DNA from 4 places in the Bradyrhizobium sp. 27S5 genome. Region 1 is predicted to be linked to each of the others. Evidence: predicted binding sites of a transcription regulator. Region 1 holds the regulator's gene; each other region holds the start of a gene.
What was found. The regulator PhoB, encoded in region 1, activates phosphate uptake and scavenging genes when phosphate is short. The targets are predictions, from matches to a motif close to TGTCATNNANCTGTCAT.

Region 1 (3,314 bases):
AGTAGGTGTCAATCGCCAGAAGCCGGCCTTTGCCGGCCTTCCTGCGATGCGGAACGAGCGCAATCCGGAGCATTCCGGTGCGGTGGAAAAGCCTCATTGCAGTGCTTAACTTTGTGGGAACATGTGGACGCACGGCCGCGGACTCTTGCGCCAGAGTCACGCCATATTGTAGCGTTTGGCCTGTCGGGTACGACATCTCGTGCGGCAGTACTGGACCCTCTAAGTAGCCTTCGTGTCTCACGTAAACGTTCGGGCGCAAGACCGCGCCCGGCGAGGGCTAAGGGATTCTGGCCGCTGGGATTTTGACCCGGATTTGGCTCGCAGCGCCGCTCCAATGACTGGCCGGCGCGATGCGAAAGGAAGAATGCGATGACTGTATTGACCTGGTCCGACGATCGCGTCGAGCAGCTGAAGAAGCTCTGGGAGTCTGGCCTCTCGGCCAGCCAGATCGCCGCGGAACTTGGCAATGTGACGCGAAACGCCGTGATCGGCAAAGTGCATCGGCTCGGCCTCTCCGGCCGCGCCAAGGCCCCCTCCACGGCGGCACCGCGGCAGCGCAAGGCCCGCCCCGCCCAGCACATGATGCGGGTGGCGCGTCCGGTCTCGCGCGGTAACACCGCGCTGGCGCACGCCTTCGAGGTCGAGATGGAGCCCGATCCGATCTCCTACGACAACGTTGTGCCGATGAGCCAGCGGCTGTCGCTGCTCGAGCTGAATGAAGCCACCTGCCACTGGCCGGTCGGCGATCCCTCGAGCCCGGAATTCTTCTTCTGCGGCGGCAAGGCGCTCGGCGGCCTGCCCTATTGCGCGCACCATTCGCGCGTCGCCTACCAGCCCGCCGGCGATCGCCGCCGGCCGTCGGCGAAACCGCAGATCAAGTGAGCACTCGGGACACTGGCGTAGGACTGAAAAAGAAATCCCCGTGAAAGCGGGGATTTTTTTGTGGCTCGTCGCCCGGATGCATCACCGGCGTCGTCCCGGCGCAGGCCGGGACCCATAACCACGAATGGGTGTTGTTAGAAAGCTGTCTGGCCACTTGCCCATTGCGCCGGCCGCGGCGTATGGGTCCCGGCTTTCGCCGGGACGACGCCGTGTTGCGGCTTGTGAATGCCGCGCGGCCTTACGGCTGCGGCTCGGCCTTCGCGAAGCGGTCGTCGAGCGCGTAGCCGGCGCCGCGCACGGTGCGGATCGGATCCTGCTCGCGGCCCGGATTGAGCAACTTGCGCAGGCGGCCGATATGCACGTCGACGGTGCGCTCGTCGATATAGATGTCGCGGCCCCAGACGCTGTCGAGCAGCTGCTCGCGGCTGAACACCCGGCCGGGATGCTCGAGGAAGAATTCGAGCAGACGATATTCGGTCGGCCCGAGATCGATCGGGCGGCCGGAGCGCGCCACGCGGCGCTTCTCGCGGTCGAGTTCGATATCGCCATAGGTCAGCACGGTGGCAAGCCGCTCCGGGCTCGCACGGCGCAGCAGGCCCTTCACCCGCGCGAGCAGCTCGGGCACCGAGAACGGCTTGACGATGTAATCGTCGGCGCCGGTGGCAAGCCCGCGCACGCGCTCACTCTCCTCGCCGCGCGCGGTCAGCATGATGATCGGAAGCTGCTTGGTCTCGGGCCGCGCCCGCAGACGGCGGCACAGCTCGATGCCGGACAGGCCCGGCAGCATCCAATCGAGTACCACGAGGTCGGGGATGCGCTCCTTCAACCTGGTGTCGGCGTCGTCGCCGCGTCCCACCGTTTCGACGTCGTAGCCTTCCGCATCGAGGTTGTAGCGCAACAGCGTCGTCAGCGCTTCCTCGTCTTCGACTACCAGAATGCGTGCGCTCATCGGTCTAAGTTCTTTCTCTGTGGTGATCCGTTGCCCAAACGCAAACCGAAACACTCAACCCCTGAGCATATTCCCCGTGGAAACGGTTTGTCGCGACGACAATCCGGTTCCGCCGATGCGGATCATGCCCTAGTTGCCCGGCACCGTGGTGGCGAAATTGGTCATATCGCCCTTCGGACGCTTGTCGGTGATCTGCTGGCCCTCGATCATGTAGAACACGGTCTCGGCGATGTTGGTGGCGTGGTCGCCGATCCGCTCGATGTTCTTGGCGCAGAACATCAGATGGATGCAGAACGAGATGTTGCGCGGATCCTCCATCATGTAGGTGAGCAGCTCGCGGAACAGCGAGGTGCAGATCGCATCGACCTCCTCGTCGCCCTTCCAGACGTTCATCGCCGCCGGCAGATCGTGCGCCGCATAGGCGTCGAGCACCGACTTGACCTGAGACAGTACGAGGTCGGTCATGTGCTCGAGGCCGCGGATCAACTTCAGCGGCTGGAAATCGCTCTCCAGCGCGGCGACGCGCTTGCCCATGTTCTTGGCGAGGTCGCCGATCCGCTCGAGGTCGGTCGCGACGCGCATCGCGCTGACGATCTCGCGCAGGTCGATCGCCATCGGCTGGCGGCGGGCGATCGTCAGCACCGCGCGCTCTTCGATGACGCGCTGCAGATTGTCGATCTCGATGTCGGCGGCGACCACGCGCTTGCCCAGCGCGACGTCGCGGCGGATCAGCGCGTCGACCGACTCGGTGATCATGCGCTCGACGAGGCCGCCCATCTCGGCGACCAGGCGGGTCAACTCCTGCAGGTCGCTGTCGAATGCCTTGGCGGTATGTTCAGAAGCCATCGCTTGTCTCCTCAGCCGAACCGGCCGGTGATGTAGTCCTGCGTGCGTCGATCGCTCGGCGAGGTGAAAATCTTGTTGGTGTCGTCGAACTCGATCAGCTCGCCGAGATACATGAAGGCGGTCTTGTCGGAGACGCGCGCCGCCTGCTGCATGTTGTGGGTGACGATCGCGATCGTGTAGTCCTCGGAGAGCTCCTGGATCAGCTCCTCGACCTTGGCGGTCGAGATCGGGTCGAGCGCCGAGCACGGCTCGTCGAACAGGATCACCTCGGGACGCACCGCCACGGTGCGCGCGATGCACAGCCGCTGCTGCTGGCCGCCGGAGAGCGACAGGCCGGAGGCGTTCAGCTTGTCCTTGACCTCGTTCCACAGCGCGCCGCCGCGCAGCGCCTTCTCGACCCGGTCGTCCATCTCGGACTTCGAGATCTTCTCGTAGAGGCGGATGCCGAAGGCGATGTTCTCGTAGATCGTCATCGGGAACGGCGTCGGCTTCTGGAACACCATGCCGACCCGCGCACGCAGCAGATTGAGGTCGAGCTTGGGATCGAGAATGTTGGTCTGGTCCAGCATCAGCTGGCCGACCGCGCGCTGGCCTGGATAGAGGTCATACATCCGGTTGAAGATGCGCAGCAGGGTCG
Region 2 (3,314 bases), 4.2 Mb from region 1:
CGGCAATGCTGCTGCGATACTATGTAGATAACATCCGGCCACTGCGCAAAAGAGCCGGATATCGAGTAAAATCAGGCTTCTAGCCGGGAAGCGACTCAAGTTGAGCATTCCGAATATCATCACCCTCGGCCGCATCATCCTGGTGCCGGTGATCGTCTGGGCCATCGTGTCCAGCCAGATGGAGATCGCGTTCGCGATCTTCGTGATCGCCGGCGTCTCGGACGCAGTCGACGGTTTCCTCGCCAAGCGCTTCAACATGACGAGCGAGCTCGGCGCCCTGCTCGACCCGCTCGCCGACAAGGCGCTGCTGGTGTCGATCTATGTCGCGCTCGGAATCTGGGGCGCGGTACCGCGCTGGATCGTGATTCTGGTGGTGTCGCGCGACATCATGATCGTCTCCGCCGTGATTGTGTCATGGTTGTTCGACAAGCCGGTCGAGATGAAGCCGCTGATGGTGTCGAAGCTCAACACGGTGGCGCAGGTCGCATTCGCAGCGCTGGTGCTGGCCTCGCTCGGCTTCGGCTTCCAGCCGCACCCCTACGACCTGATCCTGATGGGTTTGGTCACGATCTTTACTTTGGGTTCGGTGTCCCTCTATCTCGTGGAGTGGGTGCGGCACATGAGCACGATCGAAGCTCGGTAGGCATGATCCGGAAAAGTGGAAGCCGGTTTTCATGCTAAAATGAAGCGGTTTGGAGACTTGCGTGGCCGGTAGCGTTCAACCTCGTCAATTGGCCTTGGCCCTGCCGCACGAGGAGAAACTGACCCGCGACGATTTCCTCGAGGGGCCCGCCAATGAGGCTGCGCTGGCGCTGATCGATGGCTGGCCCGACTGGCCGAACCGAATCATGCTGCTGGTGGGACCGGACGGCTCCGGTAAAAGCCACCTCGCCGCGATCTGGACCGAGAGCGCCGGCGCGCGCTCGACCGCCGCGCATGCGCTGACCGCCGAGGCGGTGCCGACCGCGCTTGCGACCGGAGCGCTGGTGGTCGAGGACCTGAGGCCGTCGGATTTCGACGAGCGCGCGATGTTCCATCTGATGAATCTCGCGCGCCAGGACGATGCCTTCGTGCTGATCACGGCGCGCATTCCGCCGTCAGCGTTCGAGATCGAATTGCGCGACCTGCGCTCCCGGCTCCGCGCGGTGCCGACGGTGACGCTGCTGCCGCCCGACGACCAGCTGTTCCGCGGCCTGATCGTAAAATTCTGCGCCGACCGCCAGATGAACGTGGACGAGCCGCTGGTTAGCTACCTCTGCAACCGGATCGAGCGCTCCTATACCGCCGTCCGGCAGGCGGTCGAGCTCCTGGACACCGAGGCACTGCGGCTCGGCCGTCCGGTGACGCGGGCGCTGGCGGCGGAACTGTTGCGCGATGCCTGACGGGTCCCGCGGCTTGACGGCGCAGGCCGGCGGAACATCAATGTCATCGAAACGTCATCGCAATATCACATGGTCTGTGCGGCCCTCGGCTACACCGCTCCGGCTCCCTGCCCCGAATTGGACCAGCACTTGATGGACTCGGCACAAGCTACTGAAATCAAAGAAAAAGAGGCGGAGCTACCCGCCGTCCCGGCGATTGCATCCAGCCCCGAGCGATTCATCAACCGGGAGCTCTCCTGGCTGCACTTCAACCGCCGGGTGCTCGAGGAATCGGTCAATACCGGCCATCCTGTGCTGGAGCGGGTCCGCTTCCTGTCGATTTCGGCGAATAACCTTGACGAGTTCTTCATGGTCCGCGTCGCCGGCATCAAGGCGCAGGTCCGCGAAGGCATTGCCGAGCGCAGCCCGGACGGCCTGCTGCCGGCCGAGCAGCTCGTGATGATCAACAAGACCGTCTCACAGCTCGCCTCCGACCAGCAGGCGATCTGGAGCGATCTGCGGACGATCCTGTCCAAGGTCGGCATCCAGCTGGTCGACGGGCGCGACGTCACCAAATCCGAACGCACCTGGATCGAAGATCACTTCCTCCACAACATCTTCCCGCTGCTGACGCCGCTGGCGATCGACCCGGCGCATCCCTTCCCGTTCATCCCGAACCTCGGCTTCACGGTGGCGCTGCAATTGTCGCGGATATCCGACGGCAAGGCGATGAACGCGCTGATCCGCATGCCCGGCAAGATCGACCGCTTCATCCGCCTTCCCTCCACGAAGGACGGCGGTCCGGCGCGGCTGATCACACTCGAGCAGGCCACTGGTCTGTTCATCGGCCGCCTGTTCCCCGGCTACACCGTCAAGGGCCAGGGCGCGTTTCGCATCATCAGGGACTCCGAACTCGAAATCGAGGAAGAAGCCGAGGACCTCGTTCGCCTGTTCGAGACGGCGCTGAAGCGCCGCCGGCGCGGATCGGTGATCCGGCTCGAGATCGAAGCCAAGATGCCGGAAGAGCTCCGCAGCTTCGTGCAGCACGCTCTGTCGGCGGCGGATGATGAAGTGATCCTGGTCGACGGCGTGCTGGCGATGAACGAGCTGTCGCAGCTGACCCGCCTCGATCGCCCGGACCTCGAATTCCCGCCCTATGTGCCGCGCCATCCCGAGCGGGTGCGCGACCATGGCGGCGATATCTTCGCCGCTATCCGGCAGAAGGACCTCGTGGTCCATCATCCCTACGAGTCCTTCGACGTCGTCGTGCAGTTCCTGCAGCAGGCTGCGCGTGACCCCGACGTCGTCGCGATCAAGCAGACACTCTACCGCACCTCGAACAACTCGCCGGTCGTGCGCGCGCTGGCGGATGCCGCCGAGGCCGGCAAGTCGGTGACCGCGCTGATCGAGTTGAAGGCGCGCTTCGACGAGGAGGCCAATATCCGCTGGGCGCGCGACCTCGAACGCGCCGGCGTGCAGGTCGTCTACGGGTTCATCGAACTGAAGACGCACGCCAAGCTGTCGATGGTGGTGCGCCGCGAGGGCGGAAATCTCACCACCTATGTGCACACCGGCACCGGCAACTATCATCCGGTCACCGCCCGCATCTACACCGACGTCTCCTACTTTACCTCGGACCCGATCATCGGCCGCGACGTCGCGCGGGTGTTCAACTACATCACCGGTTATGCCGAGCCGAGCGACATCGAGAAGATGGCGGTGTCGCCGCTCACATTGCGCAAGCGGATCATCGAGCACATCCACGGCGAGATCGCCCACGTCAAACATGGCCGGCCCGGCGCGATCTGGATGAAGATGAACGCGCTGGTCGATCCCGACATCATCGACGCCCTGTACGAGGCCTCGCAGGCCGGCGTCGCGATCGAGCTCGTGGTGCGCGGCATCTGCTGCCTGCGGCCGGGGCTGCCAGGATTGTCGGAGAATATTCGCGTC
Region 3 (3,314 bases), 3.9 Mb from region 1:
GCCGATCTTCTCGCCGACCGTGATGACGATGCGCTTCCAGCCGATCATGGTGCCGAGGCCGAGCGCGATCGCGACCGCAACCTTCACCCAGGTTGGGATGAACTTGGTGGCGCTGTCGAGCGAGGCCTTGTAGGCGTTCAGGGTGGCGACCTCTTCCTTGCTGAGGTCGTTTTCCTTGTCCTTCATCAGGAAGCGGATCGCCTCCGAGGTCAGGTACATGTCGTTACGGGTGTTGCCGACGACTTCCGCCGGCACCTTGTTCAGCGAACCGTACTTCTGCACCTGGTCGCCGACGTCCTTCACCAGCACCGACAGCGAGGGATAGGTGCCTTCGCTGATGTGGTGCGACGAGACGTATTGGGTCACCGCCGGGCGGGGATCGCCGATGATGCTGTGGCCGGCGCCCTTGGCCGCGACCACCTTGGAGGCGGCCTCCGAGGTCTTCTGGAACTGGGCCACCTGGCTCTCCGGCAGCGCGCGGTTCAGCGCGTAGGCGGTCGGCACGGTACCGATCAGGATCAGCATGATCAGGCCCATGCCCTTCTGGCCGTCGTTCGAGCCGTGGGCGAAGCTGACGCCGGTGCAGGTCAGGATCAGCAGGCCGCGGATCCAGAGCGGGGGCGCCTTGTTGCCTTCCGGCGCGGCGTAGAGCGCCGGGTTCCTGACGATCACCTTCAGCAGCAGCAGCAGCAGGGCGGCGCAGATAAAGCCGACCAGCGGAGACAGCAGAAGCGCGTAGCCGATCTCGGTGGCCTTGCCCCAATCCACGCCCGAGGTGCCGTCACGGCCGCGCAACAGCGCGTTGGCGACGCCGACGCCGATGATCGAGCCGATCAGCGTATGCGAGGAGGAGGCGGGCAGACCGAAATACCAGGTGCCGAGATTCCACAGGATCGCGGCGATCAACAGCGCGAACACCATGGCAAAGCCGGCGCTGGAGCCAACCTGCAGGATCAATTCCACCGGCAGCAGCGAGACGATGCCGAACGCCACCGCGCCGGTCGAGGTCAAGACGCCGAGGAAGTTGAACAGGCCGGACCACATCACCGCAGCTTCCGCCGGCAGCGAGTGGGTGTAGATCACGGTGGCCACCGCGTTGGCGGTGTCGTGGAAGCCATTCACGAACTCGAAGCCGAGCGCGATCAACAACGCGACCAGCAGCAGCAAGTAGGGCAGGTAGGAGGTGACCCTGGTGCCGGTGGCGTCGACGTCCGAATAGATGCTGTAGGCAACGTACAAAAGTCCCGCGGCAAGGATGCCGAAGAAGATGATCATCGTGAGCGGGTTAAAACCCTTGTCGAGATTGGGCCGCGACGCCGGCTGTATCGGCGCTCCATCGGCCAGCGATGAATTGAGTGTAATGTCGGTCATTCTGACGCCCCTCGTAGTTGGAGGGGCATTTTTGACTGATGGAGTTGAAGGTTAGATGACAAGCTCAACGTTGTTTTGCGCAGCGCAAGCAGGTGCTTGAATCCGCGTCATGCGTCATGTGCTGAATCTTGCTGCTTCTCCTTGAAATCGTTTGAACAGTCCCGCGAATACGGACACGACGGGACTGGCGCGGGTGGTGGATATCGCACGATCATTCGTGCGCATCGTCGGTCCAGGACGGCTGTTTCGGGAGTGAGGATGGAGGTGGCGCGCCGCACGATCGGGGCTAGCAAACCGCGCAGCGCGCCCGCCTCAGGGTACGTCATGGCGTGAACATGACGCCCGATGCCCGTAGACACGTGAGGGTATCACGGATCAATTCAAGGTTGTAGGGATTTATCAGCGTTTTGAACAATTTCACGTTGAAGTGTGATCCTGCAGTTCCCCCGGAACTCAAGCCGCGTGGGCTGAATTGCGCAGCTGATTTGCGGCGATTTTCAGATCGTCGATAAAGCGTTGATATTCCAGCGCCTTGGCTTTCTCGTCGGGCAGCCGCAACAGATAGGACGGGTGTACGGTGACCAGCACCCTGGTTCCGTCATGCTCGATCAGCTGGCCGCGGTTCCTGTGGATAGGTGTGATCTTGCCGAGCACGCTCTGCGCGGCCGTGGCGCCGAGCGCCACCACGAGCTCCGGCTTGATGGCGGCGAGCTCGCGCTCATACCACTGCCGGCAGGCGCGGATCTCCGGTGTGCCCGGCTTCTGGTGCAGCCGGATCTTGCCGCGCGGCACGAACTTGAAGTGTTTCACCGCATTGGTGATGTAGACCTTGGCGCGCGCGATGCCGGCTTCCTCAAGCGCGCGATCGAGCATCTGCCCGGCGGGACCGACGAAGGGATGGCCGGCGAGATCTTCCTTGTCGCCGGGCTGCTCCCCGACCAGCATCAGCGTCGCGCCTTGCGGCCCTTCGCCGAACACGGTTTGTGTTGCGTCCTTCCACAGCGGGCAGGCGCGGCAAGCGGCGGCCTCGTCGCGCAAGGCTGCGATCGCGTCACGAGTTTGCTTGTCCTGAGTTTGCTTGTCTTGGGTATGCATGTCGCGAGCTTGCTTGCGGGGCATCGGCATATCCTGCCGCTGCTGCGGCTCGGCGGCCTTGCGTGCGATGAAGGGGCCGCTGGTCATGCGCATGGCGTCTTCGATCAGAGGTTTAATGATCGAGTCCTCGGGCAGGTTCCTCCAATAGGCCTGCGGCATCTCCATCACTTTCAGCCGCGCGGGATTGAAGCGGCCGTTGTCATGCCGCCGCCAGACCTCCTCGAGCCGGTCCTCGCTCGGCACCTCGGATTTGGCAACGCCCGGCGTGATCGAGATCGCGTGCCCGTCCCAATGTGCGCAGGCGTCGGGGGTCAGGATCGACCACGGCATGTCGGCGAAGCGGCCGGCGAAGAACGGTGCGGCGTGCTCGACGATGCGATGCTCCGGCTCGAACCAGGCGACGTAATGCGCCTTCTGCTCGCGGCCGATCTCGCGGAAGCGCAGATGCGCGTGCATCCTGTCGATATCGCGATAGACCGCGCGCGCCATCGCGTGGACCTCGGCGACGTCGGGATCATCAGTCGCGCTGAGCAGATCATGATGGCTGCGCAGCCGCCACAGCAGGCGATAGAGCAGGACGAAGCGCGTGTCATTGCGATGCAGGATCGCGGTCCTTGCCAGCTCGACGAATTTCGCTGTGACGTTGAACTGCGCCTGCGGCGTATCAGGCAATTCATTCACGCAGGATGCCGAAAACAGTTCGTCGTCGCTGCGCACCGTCCACGTGACGTCCGACGGCTTCACGTCATTCAGCACCAATCGCCGCGCGGCCTTGCGCCAGCCTTCGAAATCGGTGTCGTTGTCGAGCACGATGATACGCATGCGATTGCTCCGTTTCCGTCACGCCG
Region 4 (3,314 bases), 3.6 Mb from region 1:
GATAACCCAAACATCACCGTCGTCAGTTGAGAAAAATTTTGCCAACAATTCCGCTGTTCCGTCAGAACGAAGCCTGAGAGTTGGGCCGTTGTTCAGGGTGCCGTTCAAGAAGCCGGACAGCTTGCAATCGCCATAACGGATAGGCGCGCTCCAACTGAGGTCAAGGGTTTGGACAGCATGTGTCGCAACACCCTTATGAGCTTCTGGCTGGTCGGTCGATGAACTCTTGCTTTCGCGATGTTCCTTCAACATAGCCTAGGCCTCCTTTTAGCCCGCGAATTGCGGGCAACCTCTGGTTTAAGGGGGGTGTGCAAGAAGACCAGTGAGATGCCTCACAATCTACAATCGCGATTTAGTGATCTTCCCCCGCAGCAGGGGGCGGAGCGTGCATGTGGTTAGATCAATACCGTCCCGGCACGTACATCTCCGGCGGGATCGGGCCGCGGTGATAGTCGGGGTTGCGCACCCGCGGCGGCAGCACGACCGGCTGGTGTACGACCTGCTGATACGGGATCTGGCTCAGCAGATGCGAGATGCAGTTGAGCCGGGCGCGCTTCTTGTCGACGGCGTCGACGATCCACCACGGCGAGTCCTGCAGATGGGTGCGCTCCAGCATCGTCTCCTTGGCCTTGGTGTACTGCTCCCAGCGGGTGCGCGCCTCGACGTCCATCGGGCTCAGCTTCCACTGCTTCAGAGGGTCATGGATCCGCATCGAGAAACGGAACGCCTGTTCCTCGTCGGTGATCGAGAACCAGTATTTCAGGAGGATGGTGCCGGAGCGGATCAGCATGCGCTCGAATTCCGGCACCGAATTGAAGAATTCCTCGTACTGCTCGTCGGTGCAGAACCCCATCACCTTCTCGACGCCGGCGCGGTTGTACCAGCTGCGGTCGAACAGCACCATTTCGCCGCCGGCCGGCAGATGCGACACGTAGCGCTGAAAATACCATTGCGTGCGTTCGCGCTCGTTCGGCGCCGGCAGCGCCGCGACGCGGCAAATGCGCGGGTTGAGCCGCTGGGTGATGCGCTTGATGACGCCGCCCTTGCCGGCGGAATCGCGACCCTCGAACAGCACCACGACCTTCTTCTTCTCGTGCTGCACCCAGTCCTGCAGCTTCACCAGCTCGCCCTGCAGCCGCAGCAATTCGCGGAAATAGATCTTGCGGTCGATCGACGGATGTCCAGCGGCCCCGTCATGGTCGAGCCCGTTGAGCCTGTCGTCGTCGAGCTCAAGCTCAAGTTCCTCATCGAGGCTGTCGGCCATCTCCTGGTGGATGCGGGCGCGCAAGGCTTCGTCGCGCAAGGCTTCATCTCGGGAGGCTTCGTCGGTGAGGTGGGGGGCGGTCATGCAGGTCCGTCTTTCAGTGTGTTAGATGGATCGACGGGAGCATTGACGGGCGATGTTACCCCTCTATGACAATGGCATGACCGCTGTTTCACGCAGTCGGCGGGACTGTGCTAACAAGCGCCAACAACAATGGGAGACGCCGATGATTTCGCTCACGCCAAAAGACGTCCTGCCGGAGGACGCGACCGCCGGCACGCTGGTCGGACGGGTCTGGCTGCCGCAGGCCGGCGGCCCGGCCGTAGTCGCGGTGCGGACGGACGGCGTGTTCGATGTCACGGCACGGTTCCCGACGGTGAGTGCGCTGTGCGAGGAGAGCGATCCCGCCGCGGCGCTGCGCACGACCAAAGGCGAGCGGCTCGGCGATTTCGACGCGATCCTCGCCAACACGCCGCCGGATCGCCGCGACGGCGCAAAACCGCATCTGCTCGCGCCGGTCGACCTGCAGGTGCTGAAGGCCGCCGGCGTCACTTTCGCGATCTCGATGCTGGAGCGCGTGATCGAGGAGCGGGCGCGCGGCAATCCGTCCTCGGCGGAGGCGATCCGCACCGAGGTGGTGCGGCTGGTCGGCGACGATCTCTCCAAGCTGAAGCCCGGCTCCGAGCAGGCGATGAAGCTGAAGCAGGTGCTGATCGACCAGAACGCCTGGAGCCAGTATCTGGAGGTCGGCATCGGCCCGGACGCGGAAGTGTTCACCAAGGCGCCGACGCTGTCCTCGGTCGGCACCGGCATGGATGCCGGGCTGCATCCGAAGTCGACCTGGAACAATCCGGAGCCGGAGGTCGTGCTCATTGTTTCCGGCGCCGGCAAGATTGTCGGTGCCGCGCTCGGCAACGACGTCAATCTGCGCGATTTCGAGGGCCGCTCGGCGCTGCTATTGTCGAAGGCCAAGGATAACAACGCCTCTTGCGCGATCGGCCCGCTGCTCAGGTTGTTCGACCAGACCTTCTCGCTCGACGACGTCAGGAAGATGGATGTCGGCCTGACCGTGAAGGGCGCGGACGGTTTCGTGCTCGAAGGCCATTCCTCGATCTCAAAGATCAGCCGCGACCCGACCGACCTGGTCGCCCAGACCATCGGCCCCGTGCATCAATATCCCGACGGGTTTGCGCTGTTCCTCGGCACGATGTTCGCACCCGTCAAGGACCGCGACGCCAAGGGTGAGGGCTTCACCCACAAGCGCGACGACATCGTCACCATCGAAGCCCCTCAGCTCGGCAAGCTCGTCAACCGCATGCGCAGCAGCGACGAATGCGAGCCCTGGACCTTCGGCGTCGGAGCGCTGATGAAGAATTTGGCGCAGCGCAAGGTACTGTGAGGGCGCGGGCAGAGCGCAGGGTGGGTTAGCCGACCACGTCCGCCGTAGCTCAACGAGCTAAGGCGGAAGGCGTAACCCACCATCTTCGCCGCGAGCGACACGGTGGGTTGGATTGCTTTTGCGTCTCCGGAGACTCGCGCAGCGCAAGCGCACTTAGCTCGAACATGTTCGGAAACCTGCGCGGCAGGTTGATCGCGCGCTGGAACTTGAGGGCGCCGCGCGGGGGAACTTTGGCATTGCCACTTTTTCCCGATTTGTGTGATCTGCTTCATGCTCGCCCGCGCATGATCCGTGTCAGCATATCGGCTGGGACGCGAACAGAAGGAGTCGCGGACATGCGCGAATGGTCAAAGGGACTGCCCGATTGGCTTGCAACGGATATGCTGGTGATTGCCGTCGCACTGGCCATCATCGTGACCGGCGTATGGATCGCGCCGTAGCTGGGTTGTTGCGCCGTCGTTCAGCCGATCTGGCGACCAGCTTCATGCCGACGGTCGGACGCCTGCTCAGTCGTAGCCCTGGACCTTCGGCGCCGGTGCGCTGATGAGGACCATGGCGCAGCGCAGCTGCTCTAGCGAGCGCTGCCTTCGCCCTCAGCGAGACGGGGAAAGCTCGGTCAGCTTGAGCGACCGCACCATGTGCGCGGTCGCG

Region 2: the regulator PhoB is predicted to act here: its motif matches at 1,424-1,440, upstream of WDM24_RS17990 (RNA degradosome polyphosphate kinase).
Region 3: the regulator PhoB is predicted to act here: its motif matches at 1,416-1,432, upstream of WDM24_RS13240 (inorganic phosphate transporter).
Region 4: the regulator PhoB is predicted to act here: its motif matches at 1,414-1,430, upstream of ppk2 (polyphosphate kinase 2).

Annotation. Positions count from the first base shown of each region.
Region 1 is NZ_CP147714.1:8,092,427-8,095,740, forward strand. It holds gene WDM24_RS38115 (GcrA family cell cycle regulator) at 370-882, shown strand; gene phoB (phosphate regulon transcriptional regulator PhoB) at 1,121-1,831, opposite strand; gene phoU (phosphate signaling complex protein PhoU) at 1,961-2,677, opposite strand; gene pstB (phosphate ABC transporter ATP-binding protein PstB) at 2,689-3,314, opposite strand, start outside.
Region 2 is NZ_CP147714.1:3,907,108-3,910,421, reverse strand. It holds gene WDM24_RS18000 (CDP-alcohol phosphatidyltransferase family protein) at 101-643, shown strand; gene WDM24_RS17995 (DnaA ATPase domain-containing protein) at 705-1,382, shown strand; gene WDM24_RS17990 (RNA degradosome polyphosphate kinase) at 1,515-3,314, shown strand, end outside.
Region 3 is NZ_CP147714.1:2,841,172-2,844,485, forward strand. It holds gene WDM24_RS13240 (inorganic phosphate transporter) at 1-1,371, opposite strand, end outside; gene WDM24_RS13245 (UdgX family uracil-DNA binding protein) at 1,825-3,288, opposite strand.
Region 4 is NZ_CP147714.1:2,592,589-2,595,902, forward strand. It holds gene WDM24_RS12130 (DUF6294 family protein) at 1-252, opposite strand, end outside; gene ppk2 (polyphosphate kinase 2) at 401-1,348, opposite strand; gene WDM24_RS12140 (fumarylacetoacetate hydrolase family protein) at 1,491-2,663, shown strand; gene WDM24_RS12145 (putative quinol monooxygenase) at 3,257-3,314, opposite strand, start outside.